2 regions of the Micrococcus sp. 116 genome follow, and region 2 is predicted to be linked to the other one. Evidence: riboswitches for the same ligand, from Rfam matches in the RefSeq annotation. Region 2 holds a riboswitch; the other holds the start of a gene.
The links. Region 2 has a riboswitch for S-adenosylmethionine ahead of CITRIK5_RS08170 (flavin reductase family protein). Riboswitches for the same ligand answer to the same signal wherever they lie in the genome.
Positions count from the first base shown of each region.

Region 1: it holds a riboswitch for S-adenosylmethionine, as region 2 does, so the genes downstream of both, CITRIK5_RS01420 (bifunctional o-acetylhomoserine/o-acetylserine sulfhydrylase) here and CITRIK5_RS08170 (flavin reductase family protein) in region 2, are expected to answer to the same signal.

Region 1 is NZ_LR732370.1:307,490-317,993, reverse strand. Features, by position in the region: gene CITRIK5_RS01450 (GNAT family N-acetyltransferase) at 1-843, opposite strand, end outside; gene CITRIK5_RS01445 (glycine--tRNA ligase) at 840-2,222, opposite strand; gene CITRIK5_RS01440 (RNA-binding S4 domain-containing protein) at 2,364-2,606, shown strand; gene CITRIK5_RS01435 (alpha/beta hydrolase) at 2,659-3,351, opposite strand; gene CITRIK5_RS01430 (SGNH/GDSL hydrolase family protein) at 3,432-4,325, shown strand; gene CITRIK5_RS01425 (homoserine O-acetyltransferase) at 4,401-5,531, opposite strand; gene CITRIK5_RS01420 (bifunctional o-acetylhomoserine/o-acetylserine sulfhydrylase) at 5,528-6,895, opposite strand; SAM riboswitch class IV at 7,026-7,141, opposite strand; gene CITRIK5_RS01415 (VOC family protein) at 7,319-7,954, shown strand; gene CITRIK5_RS01410 (CPBP family intramembrane glutamic endopeptidase) at 7,973-8,806, opposite strand; gene CITRIK5_RS01405 (phosphotransferase) at 8,987-10,063, shown strand; gene gatB (Asp-tRNA(Asn)/Glu-tRNA(Gln) amidotransferase subunit GatB) at 10,079-10,504, opposite strand, start outside.
Region 2 is NZ_LR732370.1:1,747,451-1,757,954, forward strand. Features, by position in the region: gene CITRIK5_RS08135 (glutathione S-transferase family protein) at 1-1,108, opposite strand, end outside; gene CITRIK5_RS08140 (MBL fold metallo-hydrolase) at 1,121-1,936, shown strand; gene CITRIK5_RS08145 (universal stress protein) at 2,010-2,546, shown strand; gene CITRIK5_RS08150 (mechanosensitive ion channel family protein) at 2,563-4,140, opposite strand; gene hisD (histidinol dehydrogenase) at 4,275-5,591, shown strand; gene CITRIK5_RS08160 (RNA-binding S4 domain-containing protein) at 5,602-5,970, shown strand; gene CITRIK5_RS12205 (hypothetical protein) at 6,018-6,632, opposite strand; SAM riboswitch class IV at 6,826-6,945, shown strand; gene CITRIK5_RS08170 (flavin reductase family protein) at 7,019-7,543, shown strand; gene CITRIK5_RS08175 (cold-shock protein) at 7,782-7,985, shown strand; gene CITRIK5_RS08180 (MFS transporter) at 8,196-9,416, opposite strand; gene CITRIK5_RS08185 (FMN-binding glutamate synthase family protein) at 9,533-10,504, opposite strand, start outside.

The DNA.
Region 1 (10,504 bases), 1.4 Mb from region 2:
GTCGCGGAGCACGACGGCGCCCGCGGCCCCGGTGGCCGGGCCCAGCAGCAGCTGCTGGGCGGCCCCGACGCTCAGGGTCGACGGGTCCCACGCGTGCACGGCGTCATAGAACGCGGCGACCGCCTGCGTCAGCTCGACGGAGCCGGTCGAGGCCTCCTCGAGGACCACGCCGTCCGGGTGCTCCTCCCCGCGCACATCCGGCAGGCCGATGGCCCCCGGGGCGATCGCGACGCGGCGGGAGCGCTGCACGGGGGTGAAGCCCTGGGCCACGAGGAACGCCTCGGTGCCGGCGGCCAGTGCGGCGGTCTGGGACCGCACGGCCTCCGTGTCCACGGGCGGGCGGCCCGTCGCACCGTCGGCCTCGGTCTGCGGGTCGGCGCCGGCCACTCCGGGCACCAGGGCGTCCTTGGCGAACCGAGCCTTCAGAGCCGTCGTCGGGATGGCGCCGGCGGCGTGCGCCTCCGCGGCGAGCCCCCGCAGGGCCGCCACGAGCGCCCGGCCGATGCCCCGGCGCCGCTCGGCAGCCGCGGTCTCGACGTACAGCCACAGCCGCCGCGGGTGCACGGACGAGGCATAGACGACGCCGGCCGCCACCGGCACCCCGGCGGCCTCGGCCACGAGCGCGCGGCGCCAGGGCCGTTCCGCGTCCTCGGCGAGCATCGCCCGGTCCTGGTGCTGCTGCGCGTTGGCCGGGTCACCCCACACCTCGAGCAGGGCCAGGTCGTCCCCGGGCCGCCAGGGACGCAGCACGATCTCCCCGCCGGCGACCGCGGCGGAGTCGAACAGCGCGCCGCCGTCGTCGTGTCCCGCGGCCCCGGCCGCTCCCGTCACGTCCCCGCTCACTTGACCAGGCGCTCCAGCAGGTAGGACTTCACCTGGGACAGCGCCACGCGCTCCTGGGCCATGGTGTCCCGCTCGCGGATGGTCACGGCCTGGTCCTCGAGGGTGTCGAAGTCCACGGTGATGCAGAACGGGGTGCCGATCTCGTCCTGGCGGCGGTAGCGACGGCCGATCGCGCCGGAGTCGTCCGTCTCGATGTTCCACAGGCCGCGCAGCTCCGCGGCGAGGGACTGGGTGGCCGGCTGCAGCTCGGGCTTCTTGGACAGCGGGAGCACGGCGGCCTTGACCGGGGCCAGGCGCGGGTCCAGCTTGAGCACGGTGCGCACGTCCACCCCGCCCTTGGCGTTCGGGGCCTCGTCCTCGGCATAGGCGTCCACGAGGAACGCCATCATGGCGCGGGTCAGGCCGAAGGACGGCTCGATCACGTACGGGGTGTAGTGCTCGTTGTTGGCCTGGTCGAAGTACTGCATCTTGGTGCCCGAGTGCTCGGTGTGCCGGCCCAGGTCGTAGTCGGTGCGGTTCGCGATGCCCATCAGCTCGCCCCAGCCGTCGCCGCCGGTGAAGCCGAAGTCGTACTCGAGGTCGATCGTGGCGTCCGAGTAGTGCGCCCGCTCGTCCGCGGGGACGTCGAACTTGCGCAGGTGCGCGGGGTCGATGCCGAGGTCGATGAACCAGTCCCAGCAGTCCTCGACCCAGCGGTCGAAGTGCTGGCCCGCCTCGGCCGGCGGCACGAAGTACTCGATCTCCATCTGCTCGAACTCACGGGTGCGGAAGATGAAGTTGCCCGGGGTGATCTCGTTGCGGAACGCCTTGCCGATCTGGCCGATGCCGAACGGCGGCTTCTTCCGGGCCGCGCCCAGAACGTTGAGGAAGTTCACGAAGATGCCCTGCGCCGTCTCCGGGCGCATGTAGTGCAGGCCCTCCTCGTTGTCCACGGGGCCGAGGTAGGTCTTGACCAGGCCCGAGAACAGCTGCGGTTCGGTCCAGGCGCCCTGGGTGCCGCAGTCCGGGCACACGATCTCGGCCATGCCCTCGGCCGGCCGGCCCTTCTTGGCCTCGAACGCCTCGAGCAGGTGGTCCTGGCGGTGGCGCCTGTGGCACTGGGTGCACTCCACGAGCGGGTCGGTGAAGGTCTCGACGTGGCCGGAGGCCTCCCACACCGCGCGCGGCAGGATGATGGAGGAGTCCAGGCCCACCATGTCCTCACGGGAGCGCACGAAGGTCTTCCACCACTCGGCCTTGATGTTCTCCTTCAGCTCCACACCCAGGGGCCCGTAGTCCCACGCGGAGCGCGAACCGCCGTAGATCTCACCGGCCTGGAACACGAAGCCTCGGCGCTTGGCGAGGTTGATGACGTTGTCCAGCGGGGACTTGGCAGCCATGGGGGCATCACTTCCGTACTCATCGGCGGGGCGGGAGGGGATCACGACGACGACGGCACCCGGCCGCCTCCGACGCGGCGGGCCCGTTCCGGCGCGGCGCGCCGGTCGATCCCGTCCAGCCTACCGGCCATGATGGACACCATGACCGAGACGAACGCACCCGACGCCCAGCCCCTGCCCATCCGTGACGAGTCCATCCGCCTCGGCCAGGCGCTCAAGCTCGCCTCCCTCGTGGAGGACGGGGCCATGGCCCGCGACGTCGTCACCGACGGGCTCGTCACCGTCAACGGCGCGGTGGAGACGCGCCGCGGCGCCCAGCTGCACGACGGGGACGTCGTCGAGTTCGCCGGCGAGGCGTTCGTCGTCCAGGCCGGGCAGGCCTGAGCCGACGCCCCGTCGGGCGGCCGCGGCGCCGTCGTCGAGCGTGTCCGGTGCGTCAGCCGCGGGGCGGCACCATGTGGGCGAGGTACTCCTTCACGTGGCCCAGCTCCTGCTCGTTGATCGCGTGGCCGAGCCCGGCGTAGACGATCTTCATGAGGTCCACGTGGGCGTTCAGCCAGGCATGGGTCTCCTCGACCCGGGGCTCGGAGATGATCGGGTCCTCCTGGCCGCGGCCCCAGAAGACCTTCGGTCGGACGCGGGCGACGTCGTCGTCGCGGGTGAACAGCTCACGCAGCTGCGGCTCCGCGAGCTGCGGGTCCACCACGAAGCCGGACAGCGCCACGGTGCACGCGTAGGCCTCCGGGTCCAGGCGCAGCAGCGACGTGGCCATGGCCATGCCCTGTGAGAAGCCGAGCAGGGAGACGGTGCGGAAGTCCCCGCGCACGGCCTGCACCCAGGCGTGCAGGGCCTTGACGGCCTCGCGGACCGGCTCGGCGGTGGAGCCCAGCTCCCCCGTGACCGGGTCTTGGGAGAGCGGGAACCAGGCGTGGGAGCCCGGCTGCAGGGGCAGGGGCGCGCGCACGGCGGCCACCGTGACGTGCTCGGGCAGGTGCGGGACGAGGCCGAACAGGTCGTCCTCGTTCGCGCCGTAGCCGTGCAGGACGATCAGCAGGTCCTCGGTGCGCTCGCCCTCGGGGCGGGACCAGCGGACGACGGGCTCGACGGCGGGGGTGGGGTTCGCGTTCACGTCCGCCAGCCTAGCGAGCGGCGCGGTCGGCCCCTCCCGGAGGTTGACCCCTCCCGCGCGACGCGGGCAGAATCCTACCCGTGGGTAACCCATCCTCCTCTCAGCCTCCGCACGCCTCCGACGCGACCCCGGTCGACGACCCCGCCGCCCATCCCTGGCGCCGCTACGTCGCCATCGGGGACTCGTTCTCCGAGGGCATCGGCGACCCGGACCCGGACCGTCCCGGCTACCACCGCGGCTGGGCCGACCGCCTGGCCGAGGAGCTCTCCCGCCTGACGCCGCCCGGCGAGGACCTGGCCTACGCCAACCTGGCGGTCCGCGGGAAGCTGCTGGACCAGATCGCCGAGGACCAGGTGGAGCCGGCGCTCGCCCTGCGGCCGGACCTCATCAGCGTGTGTGCGGGCGGCAACGACATCCTGCGCGGCGCGGACCCGGACGAGATCGCGGTCCGGCTGGACGCCGTCGTCGAGCGTCTGGCCTCCGACGGCGCCACCGTGCTGCTGTTCAACGCGACCGACGTGAAGGGCACGCCCGTCATCGGCCGCATCCGCGGCACCGTGGCGATCTACAACGAGAACGTGCGCACCATCGCCCTGCGGCACGACGCGCTGGTGCCGGACATGTGGTCACTCAAGGACCTCGCCCGGCGGGAGATGTGGGCCGAGGACCGCCTGCACTTCTCCGCGCTCGGCCACCACACGATCGCCGCGATGGTGCTGGACACCCTCGGCGTGGAGCACGGCCTCGAGCACCTGCGCCTGGCCCCGCCGGCGCCGCGCGCGTGGCGCGCGGCCCGCGCGTCGGACGCCGCATGGGTGCGCACGCACCTGGCGCCGTGGGTGGTCCGCCGCCTCCGCGGCGTCTCCTCGGGCGACGGCGTCACGGCCAAGCGCCCCGTCCCCGAGCCGCTCTTCGGCGCGCCGATGCCGCAGGGCTCGGACCACACCGAGCCGCTGGACATCGTCGAGCCCTGAGCCCGGCCGGCGGGGACCGGTGGCCGTTTCTCGAACGACAGTGCCGCGACACGCCGCCGTTTCCCGAACGAAAGTTCAGAGGGCGAGGGTGCGCTTCAGCGTGTCGGCCACCTGGCCGTATTCGGTGAGGAAGCCGTCGTGGCCGATGGGCGAGGCGATCGTGTGCACCGGCGGCCGCGCGGGCAGCGCCGCCGCGAGCGCCTCGGACTCGGCCGGCAGGTAGAGCCGGTCCGAGTCGACGGCGGCCACGAACGCCCGGCCCCGGTAGTCCGCGAGCGCCGCCGCCACGCCGCCGCGCCCGCGCCCGACGTCGTGGCCCATGAGGGCCTCGGTGACCACGAGGTAGGAGTTCGCGTCGAACCGGTCGGTGAGCTTGGCCGCCTGGTGGTCCAGGTAGGACTCCACGGCGTAGCGCCCGCGCCCGCCCGGCACCCCGACGACGGCGCCGAACGGGTCCTCGACGCCCTGCGGTTCCCGGCCGAACCGCTGGCCGAGCTCGCCCGCCGTGCGGTAGGTGGTGTGGGCGATGCGCCGGGCGATGCCCAGGCCGGCCACGGGGCCGGGGCCGGGGTAGTAGTCGCCGCCCTGGAAGTCCGGGTCGAGGCGGATGGCCGCGGTCTGCGCCTGGCCCCACGCGATCTGGTCGGCGGAGGAGGCCGCGGTGGCGGCCAGCACGCCCACCCCGGCGACGCGCGCGGGGTGGGTCGCGGCCCACTCGAGGGCGCGGGCCCCGCCCATCGATCCGCCGATCACGGCACGCCAGGCGCCGATCCCGAGGTGGTCGGCCAGGCGCCGCTCGGCCTCGACCGCGTCCCGCAGCGTGAGGAACGGGAACCGGGAGCCCCAGGGCCGCCCGTCGGGGGCCGGCGTCGAGGGCCCGGTGGAGCCGTGGCAGCCGCCGATCATGGCGGGGGCGACCACGAACCACCGGTCCGTGTCCACGGCGCGGCCCGGGCCGACGAGGGCGTCCCACCAGCCCGGCGTCGGGTCCTCCTCGTGCGCGGCCACGTGCGCGTCGCCGGTGAGGGCGTGCAGCACGAGCACGGCGTTGGAGCCGTCGGCGGCGAGGGTGCCCCAGGTCTCGTAGGTCAGCTCGACGTCGGGCAGCAGCCCGCCGGTCTCGGTGCGCAGCTCGCCGACCCGCAGACGGTGGCGGCCGCCGCGGGGCAGCGCGGTGCGCGACGGACGCGTGGCAACGGCGGTCATGCCCGCTCCCCCGCGTCGTCGTCGCCGCGGCGAGCGGCGGCCGCGAAGCCGCGCTCGAGGTCGGCGAGGATGTCCTCGATGTCCTCCACGCCGAGCGAGAGCCGCACCAGGCCGGGGGTGACGCCGGCGGCGCGCTGCTCGTCGTCGGTGAGCTGGGAGTGGGTGGTCGAGGCCGGGTGCACCACGAGCGAGCGGACGTCGCCGATGTTGGCCACGTGGTGGTGCAGGGTGAGCCCGTCCACGAACGCGGCCCCGGCCTCGCGGCCGCCCGCGATCTCGAAGGAGACGAACGCGCCCGCGCCCTTCGGCAGGTAGCGCTGGGCGCGCTCGTGCCACGGGCTGGACTCCAGGCCGGCGTAGACCACGTGCTCGACGTCGTCGCGACCCTCCAGCCAGCCCGCCACCGCGGCCGCGTTGGCCACCTGCCGCTCCATGCGCAGGGACAGGGTCTCCAGGCCGAGGTTCACCAGGAAGGCGTTGAACGGGGAGATGGCCGAGCCGTAGTCGCGCAGCAGCTGCACGCGCGCCTTCAGGATGAAGGCCAGGTTGGCGCCGAGCGGCGAGCCCACCCCGAGGTCCCGCGCGTAGACGAGGCCGTGGTAGGACTCGTCCGGCTCGTTGAAGCCGGGGAAGCGCTCGGCGTGCTGCGCGTAGTCGAACGTGCCGGCGTCGACGATCACGCCCGCGATGGCCGCGGCGTGCCCGCCGAGGTACTTCGTGGCGGAGTGGGTGACGACGTCGGCGCCGTGCTCGATCGGCCGCAGCAGGTACGGGGTGGCCAGCGTGTTGTCCACGATCAGCGGCACGCCGGCCTCGTGGGCGGCGTCGGCGACGGCGCGCACGTCCAGGACGTCGCCGCGCGGGTTGCCGAGGGTCTCGCCGAAGAACGCCTTGGTGTTCGGCCGGACGGCGGCGCGCCAGGACTCGAGGTCGTCCGGGTCGGCCACGAACGTCGTCTCGACGCCGACCTTGGCGAGGGTGTGCTTGAACAGGTTCTGCGTGCCGCCGTAGAGGCTGGCCGAGGCGACCACGTGGTCGCCGGCGCCGGCGAGGTTGAGGATCGCGAACGTCGTCGCCGCCTGACCGGAGGCCAGCAGCAGCGCGCCCACACCGCCCTCGAGCGCGGCGATCTTCTCCTCCACCGGGCCCTGCGTCGGGTTGCCGATGCGGGTGTAGAGCGGGTCGAGGTCCTTGAGCGCGAACCGGTCCGCGGCCACCTGGGCGGACGGGAAGTCGTACGAGGTGGTCTGGAAGATCGGCAGGGCGGTCGCACCGAAGGCGTGCTGGCCGACGGCGACGCCCGCGTGGACCTGCGCGGTGGAGAAGCCCCAGGCGTCGGGGGTCGGGGTGGGCTGGTCGGTCATGGCGGACCCTCCTGAAGGGTTCAGGGGCCGGACCCGGCCGCCCCGCCCGCCGGCCGACGTGCCGATCCGGGGACCGGCGTCGTCGAGGTGCCGGAGATGACCCGGCGCCGTCGAGAGGGGCCGTGGGATCGGCCCGCGCTTGCCGGCGTCCGTTGTGGGGCCGGCCTGGTCGTCACCCGGGGCACCCCACCGCGGAAGGAGGGTTGCCGGTCAGCATGCCGGGGCCTGTTGCTGACTCTCGTGACCGTGCCTCCGAGTGTAGCCCGCCGCCCCGCCACGATTTCGTCACGCGTGTCACCCGCGGATACGCTCTCCGCACGGGGCGCCCGACCCGTCAAGGGCTCGACGCCCCGCGACTCGCACCAGGTCAACCCCCGGGGCAGCCCGGGAACGGAGAGGAACAGCGCAGTGCACACCTGTCGCATGGACCACGTGTCCTACGCCGCCGGCCCCGAGGGCCTGGACGCCACGGTCGCCCGCATCGCCGAGACGCTGGGCATCGAGCGGATCAAGGGCGGTGTCCACCCCCGCTTCGGCACGCAGAACGCCCTGTTCCCCATGGCGGGCAGGCAGTATCTGGAGGTCGTCGAGGCCCTGGACCACCCGGCCTCCCTCAGCGCGCCGTTCGGCCAGCTCGTGCGCGCCCGCACCGAGCAGGGCGGCGGCTGGATGAGCTGGGCGGTGGCCACCACGGACATCGGCCGGTTCGAGCGCCGCCTCGGCCGTGAGGCCGTCCCCGGCAACCGTCGCTTCCCGGACGGCCGGGAGCTGTCCTGGCGGCAGATCGGCGTCAAGGGAACCCTCGCGGACCCGCAGCTGCCGTTCATCCTGCGCTGGGCCGACGGTCAGGAGGACATGCACCCCTCGCAGGCGGCCGAGCCGCAGGCCACCATCGAGCGCCTGAACATCGCCGGCTCCCCCGAGCGCCTCGCCGAGTGGCTCGGCGACGACGAGGACGGCCAGGTCCAGGACGTGAACATCGAGTACGTCGCGCCCTCCGGCACCCCGGGCATCGTCTCGGTCACCTTCCGCACCCCGAAGGGCGAGGTCACGCTCTGAGCGCGGGGGCGGGGCCGCTCAGCCGAGCAGCCCCGCCCGCGCCAGCAGCGGGTAGCCGACGAACCCGACGGCGTCCAGCAGCGTGTGCGCGATGACCAGCGGCATCACCCGGCGCACCCGCAGGAACACGAGCGCGAACACCACGCCCATCAGGGCGTTGCCCACGCCCGGCCCGATCCCCTGGTACAGGTGGTACGCCCCGCGCAGCAGCGCGAGGGCGAGCACGACGACCGCCACGCGGGTCGGCAGGTACAGCCCTTCGGCGCTCACCCACGACGACGGCACGGCCGGCGCCGGATCGTGCGCCAGGCCCGCGGCGCGCAGCCGCTGCAGATACCCGAGCCGGTCGACGAGCCAGGCGCCCACGATGACCTCCTCCAGCAGTCCGTGCCGCAGCGCGGAGAGCAGCAGGACCGGTACCTGGTACCAGCTCTCCCCGAGCGCCGAGCCGACGATCGCCGTCGTGATCCCCAGGGCCCGGCCGGCGGCGTAGACGCCGAGCGTGCCCAGCCCGATGGCCGCGAACAGGCCCAGGCCCCAGGCCAGGTCGCGGCCGGGGCGACGCAGGTCGAGGCCGAGCACCCGGAACGGGTTCCGGCCGCGCAGGTGCATCAGGTGCAGCACGAGGGCCACCGGCACGAGCGCGAACCCGATGCCGAGCAGCTGATAGGTCAGGTCGAAGGCCCAGCGGTCGGCCAGGGCCGGGTTGAGGACGGTGGTCTGCTCGCCGAGCGGGGCCTGGGTGGCCTTGTCGATGAGCTGGACGATCGCATAGACCGCCGACTTCCCCAGGGAGAGGCCGAGGACGATCGCGATCTCCCACCGCACCGTGCGCGCGGACGGGGCGGGCACGGTGCGGTGGGGTGCGGGACGTGCGCGGGGTGGCGGGCATGCCCTCCAGTATCGGCCCGCCCCTCTCCCCCCGGGCGCTTTCGAACGTGAGGTGGGGCCTTTCTCCCGTTCGAAAGTCCCCATTCCCCCGATGTCACGTTCGAAAGTCCGGGAGGGCGGAGGGAGCGTTAGCGTGGTCGTGTGGTCTCCCCGCCTGCCCCCAGCGAGCTCGAGCTGGTCCACCGCGCCCTGCAGCACCTCCGCCCCGGCCTCGACCCCGCCCTCGCCCGGCGGCTCCGCACAGCCGACTGGGCCGCGGCGTCCGTGGAGGAGGGCGGGCAGTTCCACCGCGTGCTCGTGCTCGAGGACGTCGGCGTCCTCCGGATGACGCGGGCCCACGAGGTGGGGGCCGCCCCGGCCGCGCGGTGGGCGCCCGAGCGGGACCCCGCGGCGCACCTGCCCCGGCGCCTGGCCCTCCTCGACGGGCTCGCCGCGGCCCTGGCCGAGCGCCGCGTGCCGTGGACCGTGCCGATCGCCCTCTCGGACCCCGTCCCCGCGGGCCCGGGCGCCGCGGTGCTGCAGCGCTTCCTCCCGGGCGGACCACACCCGCCGCACGAGGGCGATCCGGCCGTGCTGCGCGGCGTCCTCGACGACCTCGCCGCCGTGGACGTCACCGACCCGCGGATCGCCCCGCACCTCGGCCGCCCGTTCGCCTTCCGCGGCCCGTGGACGCCGGAGCGCGCCCGGCACGTCGCGGCGCTGCCGGGGGCGGTCGCCGCGCGCCTGGGCGCGTGGGAGGGGCACGACGTCGACGCGCGGCTGGGCGCCGAGGCGTGGCCGGACGCGGTCGCCGCCGTCACGGACGCCGTGACGGCGTGGACCGCCGCGCCGCCCGTGCCGCCGTCGCTCGTGCACGGCGACCTGGCCGGGCACAACATGCGCTGGCGCGCCGTGCCCGAGGACGAGGACCCGCGGGCCCCGCTGCGCTGGGCGCTGGCCGGGGTGCTGGACTGGGACTTCGCGTGCGCGTGGGACCCCGCCCTCAACGTCGCCTACCTGGCGCTGTGGCACGGCGAGGAGAAGGTGCCCGACCTGGCCCGGGACGCGGCCGAGGCGCGGCGGGCCCGCGTGTGGCTCGGGGCGATGGCCATGGAGACGCTCGACGACGCGGCGGCCCGGGACGCGATCGTCGGCGGGCTGGCCGCGGGGTCCTGGCGGCGTCTGCTGCGCAAGACCCTGCCCCGCGTGGCGCGGGCCCTCACCGCCCTGGACGGCTGAGGGCCCGCACGGACGTCAGGACACGCCCAGGCGCTCCAGCACGATCTCGCGGACGCGGCCGGCGTCGGCCTGCCCGCGGGTGGCCTTCATGACCGGGCCGATCAGGGCGCCGACGGCGGCCATCTTGCCGCCCTTGATCTTCTCGGCCACGTCCGGGTTGGCGGCGATCGCGGCGTCGACGGCCTCGGTGAGCGCGCCGTCGTCGGACACCACGGCCAGGCCCTTCGCCGCGACGACCTCCTTCGGGGCGCCCTCGCCGTCGGCCACCAGACCGAGCACCTGCTTGGCGATCTTGTCGTTGATCGTCTTCGCGGCGATCAGCTCCTCGACCTCCACCACGTGCGCCGGGGTGATCCCCAGCTCCGCGACGGCGACCTCGCGGACGTTCGCCAGGCGGGCGATCTCGCCCATCCACCACTTGCGGGCGGCCGCCGCGGAGGC
Region 2 (10,504 bases):
GCACGGGCCCGGGTGCGGTGCCGCCGCCCCACGGGTCCCCGCCGAACGCCTCACGCCCGTGCTCGATCAGCCAGCTCCCCAGCTCCGGGCCCGCGGGCACGATGCGCGTCGGGTTGATGTCCTCGTGCACCACGTAGTAGTGCTCCTTGATCTGCGCGAAGTCGATCGTGTCGCCGAAGCCCGGGGTCTGGAACAGGTCGCGCGCGTAGCCCCACAGCGCCGGCATCTCGGTCAGCCTGTTCCGGTTGCACTTGAAGTGCCCGTGGTACACGGGGTCGAACCGCACCAGCGTGGTGAACAGCCGCACGTCGGCCTCGGTGATCCGCTCCCCCATCAGGAAGCGGCGCGTCGTCAGGCGCTCCTCGAGCCAGTCCATCGCGGTCCACAGCCGCTCGTACGCGGCGTCGTACGCCTCCTGCGAGCCCGCGAAGCCACACCGGTACACGCCGTTGTTCACCTCGGTGAACACGCGCTCGATCACCTCCAACATCTCGTCCCGCTCCGGCCCGGCGTCGGGGATCAGCTGCGGGGCGCCGTCGCGGTGGAACGCGGTCCACTCCGTCGAGAGGTCGAGGGTGATCTGCGGGTAGTCGTTGGTCACGACGCCGCCCGTCGGCACGTCCACGATCGCCGGCACCGTGATGCCCCGCGGGTAGTCCGGGAACCGCTTGAAGTAGTTCTCCTGGAGCCGCTCGGTGCCCAGCACGGGGTCCTTCCCGCCCTCGTCGAGGTCGAAGGTCCAGGACCGCTCGTCGTGGGTCGGCCCCGGGGTGCCCAGCGAGATCGCGTCCTCCAGGCCGAGCAGGCGCCGCACGATGATCGTCCGGTTCGCCCACGGGCACGCCCGCGCCGCCACGAGCCGGTAGCGGCCCGCCTCGACGGGCCACGCCTCGGCCCCCTCGGTGAGCCCGCCGCCCACGCGGCCGACCGTGGACGGCTCGGCCACGGGCAGGGCCCGCACGGCCTCCGGATCCGCCACGATCCGGTCCGCGATGTAGTTCGTGTCCCGCGTGAACTCCGCCCCGGACTGCACGTAGTTGCCCGTGAGCCCCTCGCGCGTGTCGATGGTGCCGCGGTCCGCGGCCTGGCCGGTCTGCTGGTTCTCCATACACTCGAGCCTATGACGACGACCACCGCCACGCCCGGCCCCACGCCCGCCCCGCTGGTGCGCTGCGTGACCGCCCAGAACCCCTCCCCGATGACCCTCGCGGGCACCAACACGTACGTGGTCGCCGCACCGGACTCGGACGCGGCCGTCGTGGTGGACCCGGGCCCGGAGGACGACGTCGCCGCCCACCTCGAGCGCGTGCGTGCGGCGACCGAGGGGCGCCGGATCGCGCTCATCCTGGTGACGCACCGGCACGCCGACCACACCGGCGGGGTGGACGCGTTCCACGCGGCCACGGGCGCGCCCGTGCGCGCCGCGGACCCGGACTGGTGCCGCGGCGGGGCCGCCGTCCTGACGCCGGACGAGCGGATCGACGTCGCCGGCACCCCGGTGCTGGCCTGGCACACCCCGGGCCACACCTCGGACTCCTACTCGTTCGCCGTCCCGGACGCGGGCGCGCACGGCGCGGTCATCACGGGCGACACCATCCTCGGCTCGGGCACCACCATGCTCGACCACCCGGACGGCACCCTCACCGACTATCTGGCCAGCCTGCGCCGCCTCGAGGCGGCGGGCCCGCTCACGGTGCTGCCCGCGCACGGGCCCGTGCCGGAGCCGCTGGACGTCGTCGCCCGCGACTACCGGCACCACCGCGAGGGCCGCCTGGAGCAGATCCGCGCCGCCCTGGCCGCGTTGCCCGAGACCGAGGCGGCGACGATCACGCCCGAGGACCTGGCCCCGCGCATCTACCCCGGCCTCACCGGCACCGTGGCCCGCGTGGCCGTCCAGACGGTGGCCGCGCACCTGCGCCACCTGCGCGAGGGCTGAGCCCCTCCGCCGCGGGCCCGGCCCGCACTACGCTGACCTCAGATCCGTCCCCTCGACCCCGCGGAGGCACCCCATGACCATCCTCGTCGGCTACGCCCCCTCGAAGGCCGCGGACGCCGCTCTGGACACCGCCCTGGACATCGCCCGCTCCACCGGCGAGCACGTGGTGGTGGTCAATGCGGGCCCCGGCGGCGAGCACCGCACCAAGTCCCTCGTCACGGAGGAGCAGCAGCGCGGCGTGCAGGCCCGGTTGGACGCCTCCGGCGTGACGGCCGAGTTCCGTCAGTACGCGCGCGGCCGGTCCACGGTGGAGGAGATGAAGGACGTGGCCGCGGAGCTGGACCCGTCCATCGTGGTCATCGGCGTGCGCCGCCGCGGCGGCTTCGGCCGGTTCGTCATGGGATCGGTCTCGGACGAGCTGCTGCAGGAGATCGATCAGCCGGTGCTGTGCGTGAAGGAGTACCGGCAGTACGGGGACCACACGCCCGAGGCCGTGAGCCACGTCGCCGAGACGGACCCGGCCGCCCACGGCCTGCCCGCGTCCGAGCCGATGGCAGAGCGGCGTCGGCTCACACCCGTCGATTCCGGGGACCCGACGCTCGAGCGCTGAGCGCTCCCGCCGGGCCTCAGTCCTCGTCGTCCTGACGGCGGCGCGTGACGGCGTCGTCGAGGGGGCCGTCCGCGTGGGAGCCGGCGCCGCTGCGCCGCCCGGCCTCGTCCGCCGCCGCGGCCTCCGCCGCCTGCTTGGCCTGCTGGGCGCGCCGCTCGGCGAACGCCTCCTCGCCCGGGCCGGCGAGTTCGCGGTTGCGCTGCACCGCCGTCATCGAGCCGGTGTACAGGCCGGAGTGGTCGCCCACGCGGGTCAGCGGTGTGGTGAGGGTGTGCGGGCGCGGATCGGCGCCGTCGACGCGCGGCAGCGGCGCGGTGCGCGGGCGCGGCTCGCGGGCCGCCACCCCGGAGCCGTCCGGGCCCGGCTCACCCGTCCGGTCGCCACCGCGGGCCCCCGCGTCGGAGCCTTCGGAGGCGGGCGCCGCGTCGTCGTGGGCGGGGTGCCGGACCACCATGCGCTGCACCACGATGCCCTCGGGGTGCTCGTGGCGCAGGAAGGCCACGAGGTCCTCGCGCACGAGGCAGCGCAGGTCCCAGAGGTCGCCGGAGTTGCGGGCGGAGACCACGGCGCGGATGCGCACGACGCCGCCGGTCGCGTCGGTCACCTGCAGCGCGTGCTCGCGCCCGTCCCACAGGTCCGTGGACTCGAGCAGCTGCGCGAGCCGTGCGCGCAGCGCGTCCATCGGCACCCGCCAGTCCACGTCCAGCTCCACGACGCCGGAGACCTCGGTGCCCACGCGCGTCCAGTTCTCGAACGGCTGCGTGGTGAAGTGCGAGGACGGGTAGACCACACGTCGCCCGTCCCAGAGCTTGACCACCACGTTGGACAGGGTGATCTCCTCGACGGTGCCGAACGCGCCCTCCATGTCCACCACGTCGCCCACCCGGATCGCGTCCGTGAAGGCGAGCTGGAAGCCGGCGAACACGTTGGTCAACGTGGACTGCACGGCCAGGCCGGCGATCACCGAGATCACACCGGCGGAGGCGAGCAGACCGGCCCCGAGCGAGCGCACCTCGGGCACCCCCAGCAGGACCACGGCGACGGCCACCACCACGATCACCGCGTTGAGGATGCGCCGGATCAGGATGGTCTGCGTCCGGATGCGTCGCTCGCGGCGGTGCTCGACGCTGGTCTCCTGGTAGCGGCCGAGGATCCCCTTCTCGATCACGCCGACCAGGCGCCACGCGGCCCATGCGCCCGCCGCGGCCACGGCGATGAGCATCAGGAACGACGCCGGCCGGTACCAGGTCTGCTCCTCGGCCATGACCCCGAGCCAGATCCGGGAGGCCAGCAGGCCGGCGGCGACGGCGGCCGGCAGGCTCAGCCGCGCGGCGCCCTGCTGGAATGCGGGGCGGCGCACGAGCACGACGCGTGCCACCTGCAGGGCCAGGTACACGACCGCCGCGCCGATGGCGAACGCCATCAGCACGGTCAGCAGCGTCCCCCATTCCACGCCGAAGGCCCGCGTGGTGGCGGCCGCCCCGTCCTGGATGTCCCCCTCCACCCCGGACGGCACGGTCTCGCCCGCCAGGAGGCGGTCCAGGGCGGTCAGCAGGGGCGGGGTCGCGAGGGCGGGCAGGGTGAGGAGGACCATGACGACAGTCTGACACCCGCCCCCGGACGCACCCCGGAGAAGAGCACAATGGAGCCTGACCGTCCGCGCGGTCCGGGCCCGGCCGTCGTCGCGCCCCGTCCCGCCGGCCCGCCGCCGCCCCTCTGGAGGAATCCATGCTCTCCGTCACCGACCTGCGCCCGCTCGACACCGCCACCGCGGACCTGTCCCGCATCATCCCGCGGGCGAACGTGGACGTGTCCTCCGTGGTGCCGGTGGTCGCCCCGATCATCGAGCAGGTCCGCCACGGTGGCGAGCAGACCCTGCTGGAGCTGGCCGAGCGGTTCGACGGCGTCCGTCCGCCCGCCCTGCGCGTGCCCGCGGAGGCGCGCGAGGCCGCCCTGGCCGGGCTCGACCCGCGGGTGCGCGCGGCGCTGGAGGAGTCGATCCGCCGGGCCCGGCTCGTGCACGCCGCCCAGCACCCCCAGGACTCGACGGTCGAGCTCGGCGAGGGCGCCGTCGTCGAGAACCACTGGCTCCCCGTGGGCCGCGTGGGCCTGTACGTGCCCGGCGGCCGCGCCGTGTACCCCTCCTCGGTGGTGATGAACGTGGTGCCCGCGCAGGCGGCCGGCGTGGGGAGCCTCGCGGTGACCTCGCCCCCGCAGCGGGACCACGGCGGCCTGCCCCACCCCACCGTGCTCGCCGCGTGCGCGCTGCTGGGCGTGGACGAGGTCTACGCGGCCGGCGGCGCCCAGGCCGTGGCCATGCTGGCGCACGGCGTCCAGGACGACGACGGCGGGTGGCTCTGCGCGCCCGTCGACCTGGTGACGGGGCCCGGCAACGTGTACGTGGCCGCCGCGAAGCGCGCCCTGCAGGGCGTGATCGGCGTGGACGCCGAGGCCGGGCCGAGCGAGATCGCCGTGATCGCGGACGGCACCGCCCGCGCCGACTGGGTGGCCGCGGACCTGATCAGCCAGTCCGAGCACGACCCGCTAGCCGCCTCCGTGCTCATCACGGACTCCGAGGACCTGCTCCGGGACGTGCTGGCGGCGATCGAGGCGCAGGTGCCCGGGGCGTTCCACGAGGATCAGATCCGCGAGGCCCTCACCGGCCCCCAGTCCGGCGTGCTGCTGGTGCGGGACATGGACCAGGCCGTGGAGGTCTCCGACCGCTACGCCACCGAGCACCTCGAGATCCAGACGCGCGACCCCGAGGCCCTCGTGGGGCGCATCCGCAACGCTGGCGCCGTGTTCGTGGGCCCGTACGCCCCCGTGCCGCTGGGCGACTACTCGGCCGGGTCCAACCATGTGCTCCCCACCTCGGGGACGGCCCGGCACTCCTCCGGTCTGAACACCGTGACGTTCCTGCGCCTGCAGCAGCGCATCCGCTACACGGAGACCGGGCTCGAGGAGGTCGCGGACGGGATCGGCGTGCTGGCCGAGGACGAGCGCCTGCCCGCGCACGGCGCCGCGATCCGCGCCCGCTTCGCGTGAGGGGGCGGGCGTGAGCGGCGTCCGCATCGACGCGTGGCTGTGGGCCGTGCGGCTGTACAAGACCCGGTCCGCGGCCACGGCGGCCGTGCGCGCAGGCCACGTGCGCATCGACGGCGAGCCCGTGAAGGCGGCGACGCCCGTCGTCGTCGGGAACCGGGTGCGGGTGCGCCAGGACGGAGGCGAGCGGATCCTCGAGGTCACGGGGCTGATCGCCAAGCGGGTGGGCGCCCCCGTGGCCCGGCAGCAGTACGTGGACCACTCCCCGCCGCCCGTGCCGCGTGAGCTGCTCGCGGTGCCGTACCGCGAGCGGGGCGCGGGCCGGCCCACCAAGCGGGACCGCCGGCAGCTGGACGCGCTGCGCGGCCGCGACCGACGCTGAGCGTCTCAGTCCTCCCCGCGCCGTCATCCGCCGTCGTGATGGCGGCCTCATGCGGAGGGTGCGGTCAGCACCATCCGGAACGGCTTGTCATTGTCCACCGTGACGGTGAACGTCATCGGCCCCGCCTCATCCACGGGGGGAGTCGCCGCCGACCAGCCGCCGCACAGCGCCTCCGATCCGGCCATCCAGGTCTTCGTTCCCCCGCCACCCCGTGAGGTCAGGATCTCCGTCTCACCGGTGGCATCCGAAGGACACAACACGATGACCCGAAGGACCGCACCCTGTTGAGCGTCCACGGTGATCTGCTGTGTGCCCGTCCCGACCGCCTCCTCCAGGACGGACTCCTTCTCCGGGTCGAGATGGTCCGCATCCGGATGCCGGCGCGTGTACTCGACCAACGTCATCCCGTCCTCCTCGAACAGCGCGGCGGGGAGTGCTTCTTCACCGGCGGGCGACGACGCGGACGAACCGGTGGCGGAGGCCGACCCGGTTGCCGAGGGGGCCGCTGACGTCGGGGTGACGGAGGACGCCGCAGCGGTGGAAGCATTCGCGGTGGAGGAGACGCTGCCCTGGGAAGCGGAGCATCCCGAAATGGCGGTACCGAGGAGAGCCGCGACGACCACGGCGGTCGACAATGCCGCGAGCTTCTTCTCGATGTCCATCCGCATGATCCGGTCCCTCTCGGAGAACCGACTGCGGGGCCGGAGGCCGCGGTCTCGAGCTCCCCCCTCTCGAGTGGCTTGATCCTGGCCGGCGATGCGCGGTGTGTCAAGCATCACATCGGGCAGCTCGGATGACGCCGCGCGACTGCCGCGCTTTGACCACCCCACGGACCCCTCCGTAGGCTGGCCCCAGAATCACGAGTTCCCGTCATTCACGGCCCTGGCCGGCGGGACGGCAACCCTCTCACGCAGTAGTGGGGTGCTCCAGGTGATGATTCGGCCCCTCGGACACCCCGGCGGGCAAGTACCGCGCCTCCGCGGATCCGGGCGATCCGCGTTCCCGCCGTCTGCGGAGCCGCGTCAGTCATCGGAAGAGGACGCGCGCCATGACCCTGACCCACGAACCCCACACCGCCGCGTGGGACACCGACCTGTCCCTCGGCAACCTCCGTTCCGGCCTCTCGGCCTTCCCCACCGGGGTCGTCGCGCTGGCAGGCCTCGCCGACGGCGTCCCCGAGGTGATGGTCTCCTCCTCCTTCGGCGTGGGCATCTCCTGGGAGCCGGCCCTCGTGTCCTTCTCCGCGCAGAACAGCTCCCGCACCTGGCCGCGCCTGCGCCGGGCCGGGGCGATCGGCGTCTCCCTGCTCGCGGCGGACCAGACGCCGCTGTGCCGCCAGCTGGCCTCCCGCGAGGGCGACCGCTTCGCCGGTCTCGACGTGCACCGCAGCCCGCACGACGCCCTGCTGATCGGGGGCTCCTCGCTCTGGCTCGAGACGCGGGTGCACGCCGAGGTCCCGGCGGGCGACCACACGGTGGTGCTGCTGGAGGTGACGGCCTTGGCGGATCACACGGACGCCGCTCCCCCGGCCGCCCTGCACCGCAATCTCTTCCACGGCCTGCGCGCGCTCTGAGCGAACTCCAGGTGAACAATCGGGCCCCTGGTTCCCGGTCGGCGAGATCCGTGCAATGATGGAGCCTGAAGTTGATCAAGCTGTATCCCGCCATCTTCACTGCTCGTCAGCCCGGCATCGCCGGCGTCGATGAGTGTTGGGCAAGCGGTTCAGTCTCGCCGCTTCACCCGCGTCCCACATCCGGGCCGCGGTCCAACACCGCCACCGCACCGCGGGGGCACATCGAAAGGACACCATCATGGCTGTCGGTACTGTCAAGTGGTTCAACGCTGAGAAGGGCTACGGCTTCATCGCCCCCGAGGACAACTCCGCGGACGTGTTCGTGCACTTCTCCGCCATCCAGGGCGGGGGCTTCAAGGAGCTCCAGGAGAACGACCGCGTCGAGTTCGAGACCCAGGACGGCCCCAAGGGCCTCCAGGCCGCCAACGTGACGAAGCTCTGATCTTCGCCTGACGCACGGCTTCCGACGCCCCCGGTCCGCACGGACCGGGGGCGTCGTCGTGTGTCAGGCGTCCACGCCCCGCCGCGCACTGCGCCGCACTCCGCCGTACGCCCGTTCGACCGCGGCGCTGCGACATCACCGCAGGGCTGCACTGCGGTGATGTCGCTGAGGCGCGGTCCTCCGGGGTGGGCCTCGTCCTGGCCCTGCGCGTCAGGCCACGCCCCGCCGGCCCACGTGGCGACGCAGCAGCAGCACCACGCCCAGGGCCAGCAGATACCCGGCCGCGACGACCGCGAAGCCGGCCCGGTAGTCGCCCGTGACGTCGCGCAGCAGGCCCATCAGCAGCGGGCCCAGGGCGAAGCCGGCGTACATGCCCATCGAGTTCGCCCCGGTCGCACGGCCCAGCCGCTCGGCCGGCACCTCGCTCAACAGGCCCGCGTTGATCACCACGTTGGCGCCCAGCACCGTCAGGCCGTGCACCGCGGCGCCCACCCACAGCAGGGCCGGCAGGTCCAGCAGGTCCGCGGCGAGGAACACCGCGACGCCGGCCACCGCACCCAGGCAGATCACGGCCAGCAGGGTGGTGGGCCGGTCTCCGGAGCTCATCCGCCGGCTCCACCCGATCCGGGAGAGCACCCCCACCACCCCGGACACGGCCGCCGCGGCGCCGCCGGCCACGAGCGTCATTCCCAGCGTCTCGACCGCGAAAAGCGGCAGGTAGGTGTTCGTGGCCTGCATGCCCAGGCCGGTGAGGAACGCGATCGCCGCGAAGAACCAGACCGTGGCCGGCAGGGGCGAGGTGTCCCGCCGTCGTCGCCCGCCGACGGGGCCGGTGGCCGGCGGCGGCGCCCCGGGCAGCGGCGGGGCGGCGACCAGGGCGAGCACCCAGAGCGCCCCGATGAGCACCGCGGCCCCCAGCGCGGCGCCCGTCCAGCCGAGGGCGAGGGACGCGGCCGGGAAGAACAGGCCGCCGACCAGCTGGGCCGCCTGCACGCCGGACTGCTTCACCCCGACCCACCCGATGCGCCTCTCCGGCGGCACCACGGTCCGGATGATCCGGTTCGTGGTGGGGTTGGAGATGGCCTGCGTGACGCCCGCCACGGCGGCCGCCGCGTACAGCACGGGCAGGGACGGGGCGACGGCGCCGAGCACGAGCGCCGCGGCGGTGCCGCCGAAGATGATGCTCAGCTGTGCGCGGGCGGACAGGCGGTCGGCGGCCCGGCCGAGGCCGAGCGAGGTGACGGCGGCCGCCGCGAACACGACCGTCATCACGGTGCCGAGCTGGCCCGAGGTGACGTCGAGCCGCTCCATCACGACCGTGGAGGAGGCGGAGACGCCGTAGTTGAACAGGGGCCCGGCGCCCATCGCCGCCAGCAGCACCCACAGCAGGGCCGCGGAGGGGCGGCGAGCGGCGGGGGCGGGCAGGGTCACGGCCCCAGGCTACGACCCCTCACGCGACGAGGCGGGAAATCTATCTCATGGGCGCCCGGGGGCGTCGTGTGAGGTGGATTTCCCGCCTCGAAAGCGGGGGTGACTGCGGGGGTGGGTCAGCCGACGCGGCCCTCGCCGCGGTGCTCGCCCTCGACGCGGCCGGTGGTCCCCCGCTGGGTGACCTCCTCGCCGTCCTGGCGCTCGGGCCGCTCGCCGGCCTCCGCCGGCAGGCCCTCGTTCTCGTCGGTGGGCGTCTCGCCGGCGGTGGCGGCGGGTGCCGGATCCTGCGGGGCCCGACGACGGCCGCCGTGCGGGGACAGCGACTCACCCTCACCCAACGAGCTGACGCGCGGCATCGGCGACGTCGTCAGCGGCACGGACTCGGTCTGCCGGGCGTCGACCAGCGTGGAGCCCGTCCCGGAGATGGGGGAGCCCTGCACGGGGGCGCCGCCCGCCTCGCGGCCCGGGATCAGCAGCTCGGAGCGCCACTCGGGGTCGCGCTCGGTGAGGTAGTCCACGCGGGCGTGCTCGCCGAAGTGGTCCGCGTCCGCCTCCTCCCAGTCCATGGCCCAGCCGGCGGGCGGGTCGTTGAGCAGCTCGTCCGTGCGCAGCCAGTGGTAGATGGACGCGTACGAGCGGGTGCTCAGGTGGTCCACGCGTCGGCGCAGCATGCGGGTGTTCAGCTGGGACGGATGCGTCAGACCCATGGACGCCATGATCTGCACGGCCTCGCGCACGGTCAGGCGGTGGTAGTTGAAGACGCGGTTGCCCTTGTCCTCCACGTCGAGGGCGCGCATCAGACGCGGGTCCTGCGTGGCCACCCCCACGGGGCACTCGTTCGTGTGGCACTTCTGCGCCTGGATGCACCCGGTGGCCATCATCATCGCGCGGGCGGACATGGTGAAGTCCGCGCCCTGGATCAGACGCCTGACGATGTCCGAACCGGTGGCGACCTTGCCGGCCGCGCCGAGCTTGATCATGTGGCGCAGGCCGGTGCCCACGAGCGCGTTGTGCACGAGCATGAGGCCCTCGGTCAGCGGGGTGCCCACGCGGTCCGAGTACTCGAGCGGGGCGGCGCCGGTGCCGCC